DNA from 3 places in the Cellulomonas sp. A375-1 genome. Region 1 is predicted to be linked to each of the others. Evidence: predicted binding sites of a transcription regulator. Region 1 holds the regulator's gene; each other region holds the start of a gene.
The links. Region 1 encodes HrcA, which represses chaperone genes, less so after heat shock. Its sites were predicted from a motif close to TTNGCACTCGNNNNNNNCGAGTGCNAA; they were not measured.
Positions count from the first base shown of each region.

Region 2: the regulator HrcA is predicted to act here: its motif matches at 1,881-1,907, upstream of CWIS_RS06555 (Hsp20/alpha crystallin family protein).
Region 3: the regulator HrcA is predicted to act here: its motif matches at 2,126-2,152, upstream of groL (chaperonin GroEL).

Region 1 is NZ_LFKW01000101.1:24,011-27,281, forward strand. It holds gene dnaJ (molecular chaperone DnaJ) at 1-950, opposite strand, end outside; gene hrcA (heat-inducible transcriptional repressor HrcA) at 1,048-2,070, opposite strand; gene CWIS_RS10565 (DUF3097 domain-containing protein) at 2,260-3,123, shown strand; gene CWIS_RS10570 (hypothetical protein) at 3,203-3,271, opposite strand, start outside.
Region 2 is NZ_LFKW01000057.1:43,538-46,808, forward strand. It holds gene CWIS_RS06545 (sulfite exporter TauE/SafE family protein) at 1-218, shown strand, start outside; gene CWIS_RS17515 (hypothetical protein) at 271-1,272, shown strand; gene CWIS_RS06555 (Hsp20/alpha crystallin family protein) at 1,349-1,789, opposite strand; gene hemL (glutamate-1-semialdehyde 2,1-aminomutase) at 2,121-3,271, opposite strand, start outside.
Region 3 is NZ_LFKW01000018.1:10,769-14,039, forward strand. It holds gene CWIS_RS01845 (VanZ family protein) at 1-116, opposite strand, end outside; gene groL (chaperonin GroEL) at 347-1,972, opposite strand; gene CWIS_RS01855 (glycoside hydrolase family 15) at 2,241-3,271, shown strand, end outside.

The sequences.
Region 1 (3,271 bases):
CCCACGTGCAGGTGCCCGACGCCCAGGCCCTTGAGCGTGACGACCTGCTCCGGCTGCGTGCCGGGGTGCAGGTCGACCTCCTGCGGGCCGTCGAGCGTGTCGAGCGTCAGCACCGTGCCGAGTGCCGCCGCCGTCATCGGCACCGAGAGCGTCGCGTGCAGGTCGTCCCCGTCACGCTGGAACACCTCGTGCCGACGCTCGCGCACCTCGAGGTAGACGTCGCCGGCCGGGCCGCCGGCCGGGCCGACCTCGCCCTGACCCGTGAGCTTGATGCGCGTGCCCGTGTCGACGCCCGCGGGGACGTCGACCGCGAGCGTGCGGCGCGAGCGCACGCGACCCTCGCCCGCGCACTCCGTGCAGGGCTCAGGGATGGTCGAGCCGAAGCCGCGGCAGGCCGCGCACGGCTGGTTCGTCATGACCTGGCCCAGGAACGAGCGCGCGACCCGCTGCACCGTGCCGCGACCGTGGCAGACCTCGCACGTGCGCGGCGACGTGCCGGGCCGGCAGCACGAGCCCTGGCAGGTGGGGCACAGGACCGCGGTGTCGACCGCGACCTCGCGGTGCACGCCGAACGTGACCTCGGTGAGGTCGAGGTCCAGCCGCACGAGCGCGTCCTGGCCGCGCCGCGAGCGCGGGATCGGCCCACGCTGCGCCGAGGCACCCGTCGCCGCACCGAAGAACGTCTCGAAGATGTCCTGGAACCCGAAGCCGCCGCCCATGCCGCCGCCGGGCGACGACGGGTCGGCGCCCAGGTCGTACGCGCGGCGCTTCTCGGGGTTGCCGAGCACCTCGTACGCGCGCGAGACGTCCTTGAACCGGTCCTCCGCGGCCGGGTCGTCGCCCGCCACGTCGGGGTGGTGCTCGCGCGCCAGCTTCCGGTAGGCCTTCTTGATCTGCTCGGGCGTCGCGTCGTGCGCGACGCCGAGGATCTCGTAGTAGTCGTTGCTCACGAGGTGGTGTGCTCGCTTCCTGGCGGGCTCGTCGGGCGGTCAGGACGCCTGGGCGTCCGGGTGTTCGTCGTCTGGGTGTGCCGGGTGCGGGAGGCAGTCACCCGGCGAGGATCCGGGTGAGGTAGCGGGCCACGGCGCGCACCGATGCCATGGTCGCGGGATAGTCCATGCGCGTCGGGCCGATCGCGCCCACGCGGGCGATCGACGCGCCGCTCTCGTCGCCGTACCCGCTGGTCACGAAGCTCGTGCTGACGAGCCCGTCGTGCCGGGTCTCGTGCCCGATGCGCACGGACACGGTCGCGTTGTCCTCCGCCATGTCCGACAGCAGGCGCATCAGGACGACCTGCTCCTCGAGCGCCTCGAGGACCGGGCCGAGGCTGCGTGCGAAGTCGTCGTTGCCCCGCGCGAGGTTCGCGGTGCCCGCGAGCACCACCCGCTCCTCGCTCTCCTGCGTGAGGGTCTCCTCGACCACGCCGACGACCCGCCGCAGGAGCGCCAGCTCGTCCGCGGAGTACTGCTCGGCCAGGTCGTCGACGAGGCCCGCGAGCTCGCCGATGCGCCGGCCCGCGACCCGCGCGTTGAGCGTGACCCGCAGCTGCGCGACGACGGGCTCGGTGAGGTCGAGCGACGTCTCGAGCGTGCGCTGCTCGACGCGGCCGGTGTCGGTGATGAGCACGACGAGCAGGTGCCGCGGGGCGAGCGGGACGAGCTCGACGTGCCGCAGCGTCGAGCGCCGCAGCGACGGGTACTGCACGACCGCGACCTGGTGGGTGAGCTGCGCGAGCAGGCGCACGGAGCGGTCCACGACGTCGTCGAGGTCGACGGCGTCCTCGAGGAACGCGCCGATCGCGCGCTTCTCGGGCGCCGACAGCGGCTTGACGGTCGTCAGGCGGTCGACGAAGACGCGGTAGCCCTTGTCGGTCGGGATGCGACCGGCGGACGTGTGCGGCTGGGCGATGTACCCCGAGTCCTCGAGCGCGGCCATGTCGTTGCGGATGGTGGCCGACGACACCCCGAGCGAGTGGCGCTCGACGAGGGCGCGCGAGCCCACAGGCTCGCTCGTCGCGACGTAGTCCTCGACGATCGCGCGCAGCACGTCCATCCGCCGCTCGTCGCTCATCGCCGCCTCCGTCCTTCGCCGTCGCCCGTCGACCGCTACCCGTCCGGCCGTTCCCCTGGCACTGCCCGGTCGCACCCCGCGTGTAGCACTCGACCCTGCCGAGTGCCAATCCTACGCCGCGCCCGTCCGGTTCCGGCCGTGCGGTCCGCCACGCCCCCTAGGGTGACGGACCGGAGGACGGAGGTCGAGATGGATCGGTACGGCAGCGACGTGCTCGGCGGCGGGACGGGTGCCGCGCGCCCCGAGCACCACCGCGCACCACGGGTCTCGCGGCCCCAGGCGGCGGAGCGCGGCCTCGTCGTCGAGGAGGTCACGACCGGGTGGGTCGGCGCAGTCGTGCGCGTCGAGAAGTCGGGGGGCCAGCACGTGGTGGTCCTCGAGGACCGGCACGGACGCACCCGCACCTTCCCCCTCGGCCCGGGGTTCTGGGTCGACGGCGAGCCCGTGCGCCTCACGCCACCGGTGACGTCGACGGCCCCCCGCGCCCCCGAGCGCACCGCCTCCGGCTCGCGCGCCGTGCACGGGGCCCGGGCGCGCGTCGCCCGCGGGTCGCGGATCTGGGTCGAGGGCAAGCACGACGCCGAGCTGGTCGAGAAGGTCTGGGGCGACGACCTGCGCATCGAGGGCGTCGTCGTCGAGCTCCTCGAGGGTGTCGACCACCTCGTGGACGCTCTGCGTGACTTCGCCCCCAGCCCGGACCGCCGCGTCGGCGTGCTCGTCGACCACCTCGTGCCCGGCTCGAAGGAGGCGAGGATCGCCGCCGACGCGCTGCGCGCGGCGCCGCGAGACACCGTGCTGGTGCTGGGGCACCCCTACGTGGACGTGTGGCAGGCCGTGCGCCCCGAGCGGCTCGGCCTGCAGTCGTGGCCGACCATCGAGCGCGGCACCGAGTGGAAGCTCGCCATCCTGCGCGAGCTCGGCTGGCCCGCCGCCGACCAGGCGGACGTCGCCCAGGCGTGGAAGCGGATCCTGCGTACGGTCCGCAGCTACGCGGACCTCGAGCCCTCGCTGCTCGGGCGCGTCGAGGAGCTCATCGACTTCGTCACGGCGTGAGGCCCGCGACAAGGTCACGTACGCACGAGGGGCACCCGACCCCGGGCGGGCCGCGGTGCCCCTCGTGCGTACCAGGCGGTCACGCGCGAGCCGTGACGGTCCCGCCCGTCAGCCGGCGGAACGAGTACACGGTGAACAGCGCGGCCAC
Region 2 (3,271 bases), on a different contig from region 1:
CGCAGGCATGGATCCTCGGCACCCTCGCGGTCGTGTGGGTCGGGGCCGTCGTCCTGTCGGTGCGCGCGTACGGCCGCGACAAGGTCGCCGACGAGCTCGCGGCCCTCACCGAGGCGACGGTCGTCGACGAGGCCACCGCCCGCGACCACGCCGCAGCGCCCGACGAGGCTGGGGCCGCTACCGCGTCCCGTGAGTCCGGCGCCGTCGCGACGCACTGACGGAAGCGCGTCGTGACTCAACCGTGACCTTCGGGGTGCCGATGCACCACGGGTGAGCACCACGCAGGTCGCGTTCCGGTACGCCGGCCGGTCCGGGCTGCGCGTCGAGCGCGGCGAGGTCCGGCTCGGGCTCGCGACGACCGAGCGGCGCACCTTCGTCGACGGCCGTGCCGAGCGGGCCGACGTGCTCGGCACCGGTCTGCTCGTCGTCGCGCGGGTCGCGGCCTCGCGCTACGACACGTCCGACGGCGTCTCCCCCGAGCTCGCCGACCCGTTCGTCACGACCGGCGAGGGCGTGGTCCGGTTCGAGAGCCTGTCCGGGTGCTGCGCCGTGGGCGCGCGTCTCGACCTGCTGCCCAGCGGCCTCGACCTGACGGACCACGCGCCGGGGACGACGAACGTCGAGCTCGGCCAGCGCGTGCGTGAGCTGCTCGGCGGCCCGCTGCCGCGCGACCCGATGCGACTGGTCGTCCACGCGGCGGGCCTGGGCACGCCGACGCCGGAGTCCCGCGTGCACGAGCGCCGGGTCGTGCTGCCCGCACGGTGGGTGCGCTCGCTCGCCGAGCTCCCGTCGATCGCGTCGGTGATGACCGTGCGGGCCGAGCTCAGCGCCCGGCAGGCGCGGTCGTTCGTGCGCTCGTTGCCGCAGGGCTCGGCGGCGCCGGTGTGGGTGCGGCCCGCGCGCGACGGCCTGCGCGTGGTCCCGTCCGCCGGTCCGGGCGCGGTGCCGCTCGGGGTGCCCGGCGCGCTGCGCGAGCTCGAGCCACTGCTCCGGCATGCGCACGGCCTGCGATTGTGGGCGCACGACGCCACGGGCGTCTCGTGGTGGGAGCTCGAGCTGCCGCACGCGCGGCTGGGCCTGGCGCTCGGCATGGACGTCGCGAGCCGGCAGGGGCACGACGTGGCGCGGGACCTGCGCGTGGGCCGGGCGGCCGACGCCGCCGCGGGGCTGCTCGGCTACGACCTGAGCGCGGCGCGGTGGTTCGACCGTCGCCTTCCGGTGGGCCGGGACCTGCTCGACCTCCCGGAGCCCGACCGGGCCGCGCACGCCTGACGCGAGACGTGGCGCGGCCGGCGCCGTGCCCCGAGGGCGTGCGGCGCCGGCCGCGGACGGTCGGGCTCAGTCAGGCTCAGGAGGCGGCAGAGGCCTCGATCGCGGGCTGCTGCGCGCGGTCGCCGTGCTGGACGTCGATCTTGCGCGGCTTGGCCTCCTCGGCCACGGGGATCGAGAGCGTCAGCACGCCGTCGGTGTAGGTCGCCTCGATCTGGTCGAGCGCGAGGCCGGCGCCGAGCGTGAGCTGGCGCGCGTACGTCCCGACGGGGCGCTCCTTGGTCAGCCACTGAACGCCGTCCTCGGTGCGCGCGGTGCGCTGCGCGCGGATCGTCAGCGCGCGGTCCTCGACCGAGACGTCGATGGTGCCCGGGTCGGCACCCGGCAGGTCGAGGTGCAGGACGTAGTGGTCGCCCGCGCGGTACAGATCCATGGGCATCGTGGTCGACGCGCGGTCTGCCGTGAACACCTGACCGAACAAGCGGTCGAGCTCCTGGAAGGGGTCGAATCGCGTAGCCATGAACCCTCACCTCCCTCTCGGTGAGCCCGGACCCTCCGGGCTCGGGGCTGCCCGGGGACCGCGGTCCCCCGGGACGGCTACGCCTCCATTGTTAGCACTCTCGGTGGGAGAGTGCCAAGTCCGTGAGCGAGCTTCTTCGCGGCGACGTGAGGGTGTGGTCGGCGACCACCGCTGGACGCGGCGCGCGCCCCCGGCTCGCCCGCACAAGGCGTGCCCCAGGACCGTCACCGGTCGCTCTCGCTCCCGGACGCGACCGCGTCGCGGTGGTTGCCGGGAGCATACGAAGCCGCGTGGGCGCGCGCATCCGGAGCGCGCCTCCGGACGGCGTGGGTCAGTCGCGCGTGGCCGTCGCCGCGGCGTGCGCGGCGGCCGGCAGGGCGTCCTCGATGCGGCCGAGCGCCTCGTCGTCGTGCGCGGCCGAGACGAACCACGCCTCGAACGCGGACGGCGGGGCGGAGACCCCAGCGTCGAGCAGCGCGTGGAAGAACGGCGCGTACCGCCAGTGCTCGGACGCCTGGACCGCGGCGTAGTCGCGCACGCCGGCCTGCGCGGCCTGCGCGCCGAACGCGATCGAGAACAGCGAGCCGGCCCACTGCAGCGCGTGCGGGACGCCCGCGTTCGCGAGCGCCTTGGTCACCGCGTCCCGCAGCCGGCCCGCGGCCTCGTCGACCGTCGCGTACACCGCGGCGTCCGCGAGGCGCAGCGTGGCCAGGCCCGCGGCGGTGGCGACGGGGTTCCCCGACAAGGTCCCGGCCTGGTACACGGGCCCGACCGGCGCGAGCTGCGCCATGAGGTCGCGTCGCCCGCCGACAGCGGCGACCGGCAGGCCGCCGCCGATGACCTTGCCGAACGTCAGCAGGTCGGGCGCCCACCCCTCGCGCAGCCCCTCGAGCCCCCACCAGCCGGAGAACCCGACGCGGAAGCCCGTGAGCACCTCGTCCTGGATGAGCAGGGCGCCGTGCTCGTGCGTGATCGCCCGCAGCTCGGCGTTGAACCCCGGCGCGGGCGGGACGACGCCCATGTTCGCGGGAGCGGCCTCGGTGATGATCGCGGCGATCCGGTCGCCGTGCGTCGCGAACGCCGCGCGGACCGCCTCGACGTCGTTGTACGGCAGCACGATCGTCTCGGCCGCGACGGCCGCCGACACGCCCGCGGAGCCCGGCAGCGCGAGCGTCGCCAGGCCCGAGCCGGCCTCGGCCAGGAGCGCGTCGACGTGCCCGTGGTAGCAGCCGGCGAACTTCACGACGAGGTCGCGCCCGGTCGCGGCACGCGCGAGGCGCAGCGCGGTCATGGTCGCCTCGGTGCCCGTGGAGACCAGGCGCACGGACTCGGCGGCGGGCACGCGGTAGCGGACGGCGTCGACGAGCTCGACCTCGGTCGTCGTCGGCGCCCCGAAGCTCAGACCGCGCGCGGCGGCCTCCTGCACGGCGGCGACGACCTCGGGGTGCGCGTGACCCAGCAGCGCAGGCCCCCACGACCCGA
Region 3 (3,271 bases), on a different contig from region 1:
GACCGCTCGGTCCCCCGGTACGCCCAGCACCCGAGGAAGACCCCACCAGCGACCACCGCCCCGACCACCGTGACCACGGCGGCGAGGTCGGAGAAGTTGCGCCACAGCTGTGTCACGGAAGCCCCCTGCTCCGGTGCTCGCAGCACGGCCGCGCCACTGCGGCCGACCACGACCCTAGCGCGCACGCCCGCGCGGCGGCAGGGGGCTGCGCGGGCCCGTCCGTGCCTGCGCCGGCGCGCCCGGGGACGACGAACGGGCCGGCCACCCGAAGGTGACCGGCCCGTCCTGGGTCGTGCTGCCGGACGCTCGGCGTCCGGCGGTGCTCAGCTCAGAGGCCGGCGTCGGCTCAGAAGCCGCCGCCGAAGTCCTCGCCGCCACCGGCCGGGGCCGCGGGGGCCTTCTCCGGCTTGTCGGCCACGACGGCCTCGGTGGTGAGGAACAGAGCGGCGATCGACGACGCGTTCTGCAGCGCCGAGCGCGTGACCTTGACCGGGTCGTTGACGCCCGCGGCCAGCAGGTCCTCGTACGTGTTGGTCGCGGCGTTGAGGCCGTGACCCGTCGGCAGGTTGCGGACCTTCTCGGCCACGACGCCGCCCTCGAGACCGGCGTTGATCGCGATCTGCTTGAGCGGGGCCTCGATCGCGAGCTTCACGATCGCGGCACCCGTCGCCTCGTCACCCTCGAGCTTGAGGTCCGCGAACGCGGTGTTGCCGGCCTGGATGAGCGCCACGCCACCACCGGCGACGATGCCCTCCTCGACGGCCGCCTTGGCGTTGCGCACGGCGTCCTCGATGCGGTGCTTGCGCTCCTTGAGCTCGACCTCGGTGGCCGCGCCCGCCTTGATGACGGCGACGCCGCCGGCGAGCTTGGCGAGGCGCTCCTGCAGCTTCTCGCGGTCGTAGTCCGAGTCCGAGTTCTCGATCTCGGCGCGGATCTGCGTGACACGACCGGCGATCTGGTCGGCCTGGCCGGAGCCCTCGACGATCGTGGTCTCGTCCTTGGTGACGACGATCTTGCGCGCCTGGCCGAGGACCTCGAGGCCGACCGTGTCGAGCTTGAGGCCGACGGTCTCGCTGACGACCTGGCCACCCGTGAGGATCGCCATGTCCTGCAGCATCGCCTTGCGGCGGTCGCCGAAGCCGGGAGCCTTGACGGCGACCGACTTGAACAGGCCACGGATCTTGTTCACGACGAGGGTCGCGAGGGCCTCACCCTCGACGTCCTCGGCCACGATGAACAGCGGCTTGCCGGACTGGATGACCTTCTCCAGCAGCGGGAGCAGGTCCTTGACGTTCGAGATCTTGCCCTCGACGAGCAGGACGTACGCGTCCTCGAGGACGGCCTCCTGACGCTCCGGGTCGGTGACGAAGTACGCCGACAGGAAGCCCTTGTCGAAGCGCATGCCCTCGGTGAGCTCGAGCTCGAGACCGAGCGCGTTGGACTCCTCGACGGTGATGACGCCTTCCTTGCCCACCTTGTCGAGGGCCTCGGCGATCAGGTCGCCGATCGCCTGGTCGCCGGCGGAGATCGCGGCCGTGGCGGCGATCTGCTCCTTGGTCTCGACCTCCTTGGCCTGCGCGAGCAGGGCAGCGGTGACGGCCTCGACGGCCTTCTCGATGCCACGCTTCAGCGCGATCGGGTTCGCACCCGCCGCGACGTTGCGCAGGCCCTCGCGCACGAGCGCCTGGGCCAGGACGGTCGCCGTCGTCGTGCCGTCACCGGCGACGTCGTCGGTCTTCTTGGCGACCTCCTTGACGAGCTCCGCACCGATCTTCTCGAAGGGGTCCTCGAGGTCGATCTCCTTGGCGATGGAGACGCCGTCGTTCGTGATCGTCGGCGCGCCCCACTTCTTGTCGAGCACGACGTTGCGGCCCTTCGGGCCGAGCGTGACCTTCACGGTGTCGGCGAGGACGTTCAGACCCCGCTCGATACCGCGGCGGGCCTCCTCGTTGAAGGCAATGATCTTGGCCATGTGGCGAGCGATCCTTCGCTTGGGTTCGGGTCGGCCGGTCGGTGCCCGCGACGGACGACGACCGGGCGCGCGGTCTTGTCCCGCACACCCGACGTCTCACCTGACGGCCGGGGTGGTTCTGTCACTCTCTACCCGAGAGTGCTAAGTCAATGGTTAGCACTCGACCCCCGAGAGTGCAAGCAGCGGTGCCCGCCTTCACGCCTGGCGAACGCACCGACGCGCGGCGGTTCGGCCCACCGGGCACCGCCTCTTCGATAGGGTGCCGCGCGTGCCAGGTGACGACGCCCGGACGACAGGCCGACGACGCGCGTCCCGCGCCGTCGGCCCCGCGCTGCTCGCGGTCGGCGCGATCCTCGCCGCGGTGCTCCCGGTGGGCGTCCAGGTGGGTGCAGCCCGGCCCGCCGCGGCCGCGGACGCCCCGGCCGCCGGCGCCCCGACCACGCCGTACGCGGTCCTGCCGCTCTTCCAGGAGGGCGTCGCGATCGGGCCCGACGGTGCGGTCGTCGCGGTCCCCGCCGGCACCCGGCCCGCGTTCCTCGACGGCACGCGCGTGCTCGACCCCGAGCTGACGAACTTCGGGGCGGTCCTGGACGGCGGCGAGGTGGAGCACGGCACCCGCGAGGCCCACCGGCTCGCGGACGCGCAGCTCGCGTGGCTCGCCGCGGGCTCGGTGCCGGGTGCGGGCGGTCCGTTCGAGGACCTGAGCCGGACCGCGCTGCTCGACCTGCACACGCTCCTGCTGCCGGGCGGCGCGATGGTCGCGGGCTGGGAGGACCGCTGGCGGTACGTGTGGCCGCGCGACGCGGCCTTCGTCGCGGTCGCGTTCGCACGCACCGGGCACGTCGACGACGCGCTCGAGGTGCTCGACTTCCTGACCCGCGCCCAGCACGACGACGGCGGCTTCGAGGCCCGCTACCTGCCCGACGGCTCGGGACCGCCCGACGACCGCACGGCGCAGACCGACGGCCAGGGCTGGGCCATGTGGGCCGCGGGGCTCGTGCTCGCTGAGCTGCCGCCCGGACCGGTGCGCACGGTCGTCGCCGCGCGCCTCGCGCCGCTCGTGGCCCGCGCGGTCGACGGCACGACGAGCCTGCTCACCACCACCGGTCTCCCGCCCGCCTCGCCCGACTACTGGGAGCGCGACGAGGACGAGCTCACCCTGGGCACCGTCGCGCCGCTCGTCGCAGGCCTCGAGCAGGCGGTGACGGTGCTGGCCGAGGCGGGCGACGTCGAGCGCGCCGAGCGCGCAGGGGCGAGCGCACTGACCGTGCGCACGGCGACGGTCGAGACGTTCGGCGC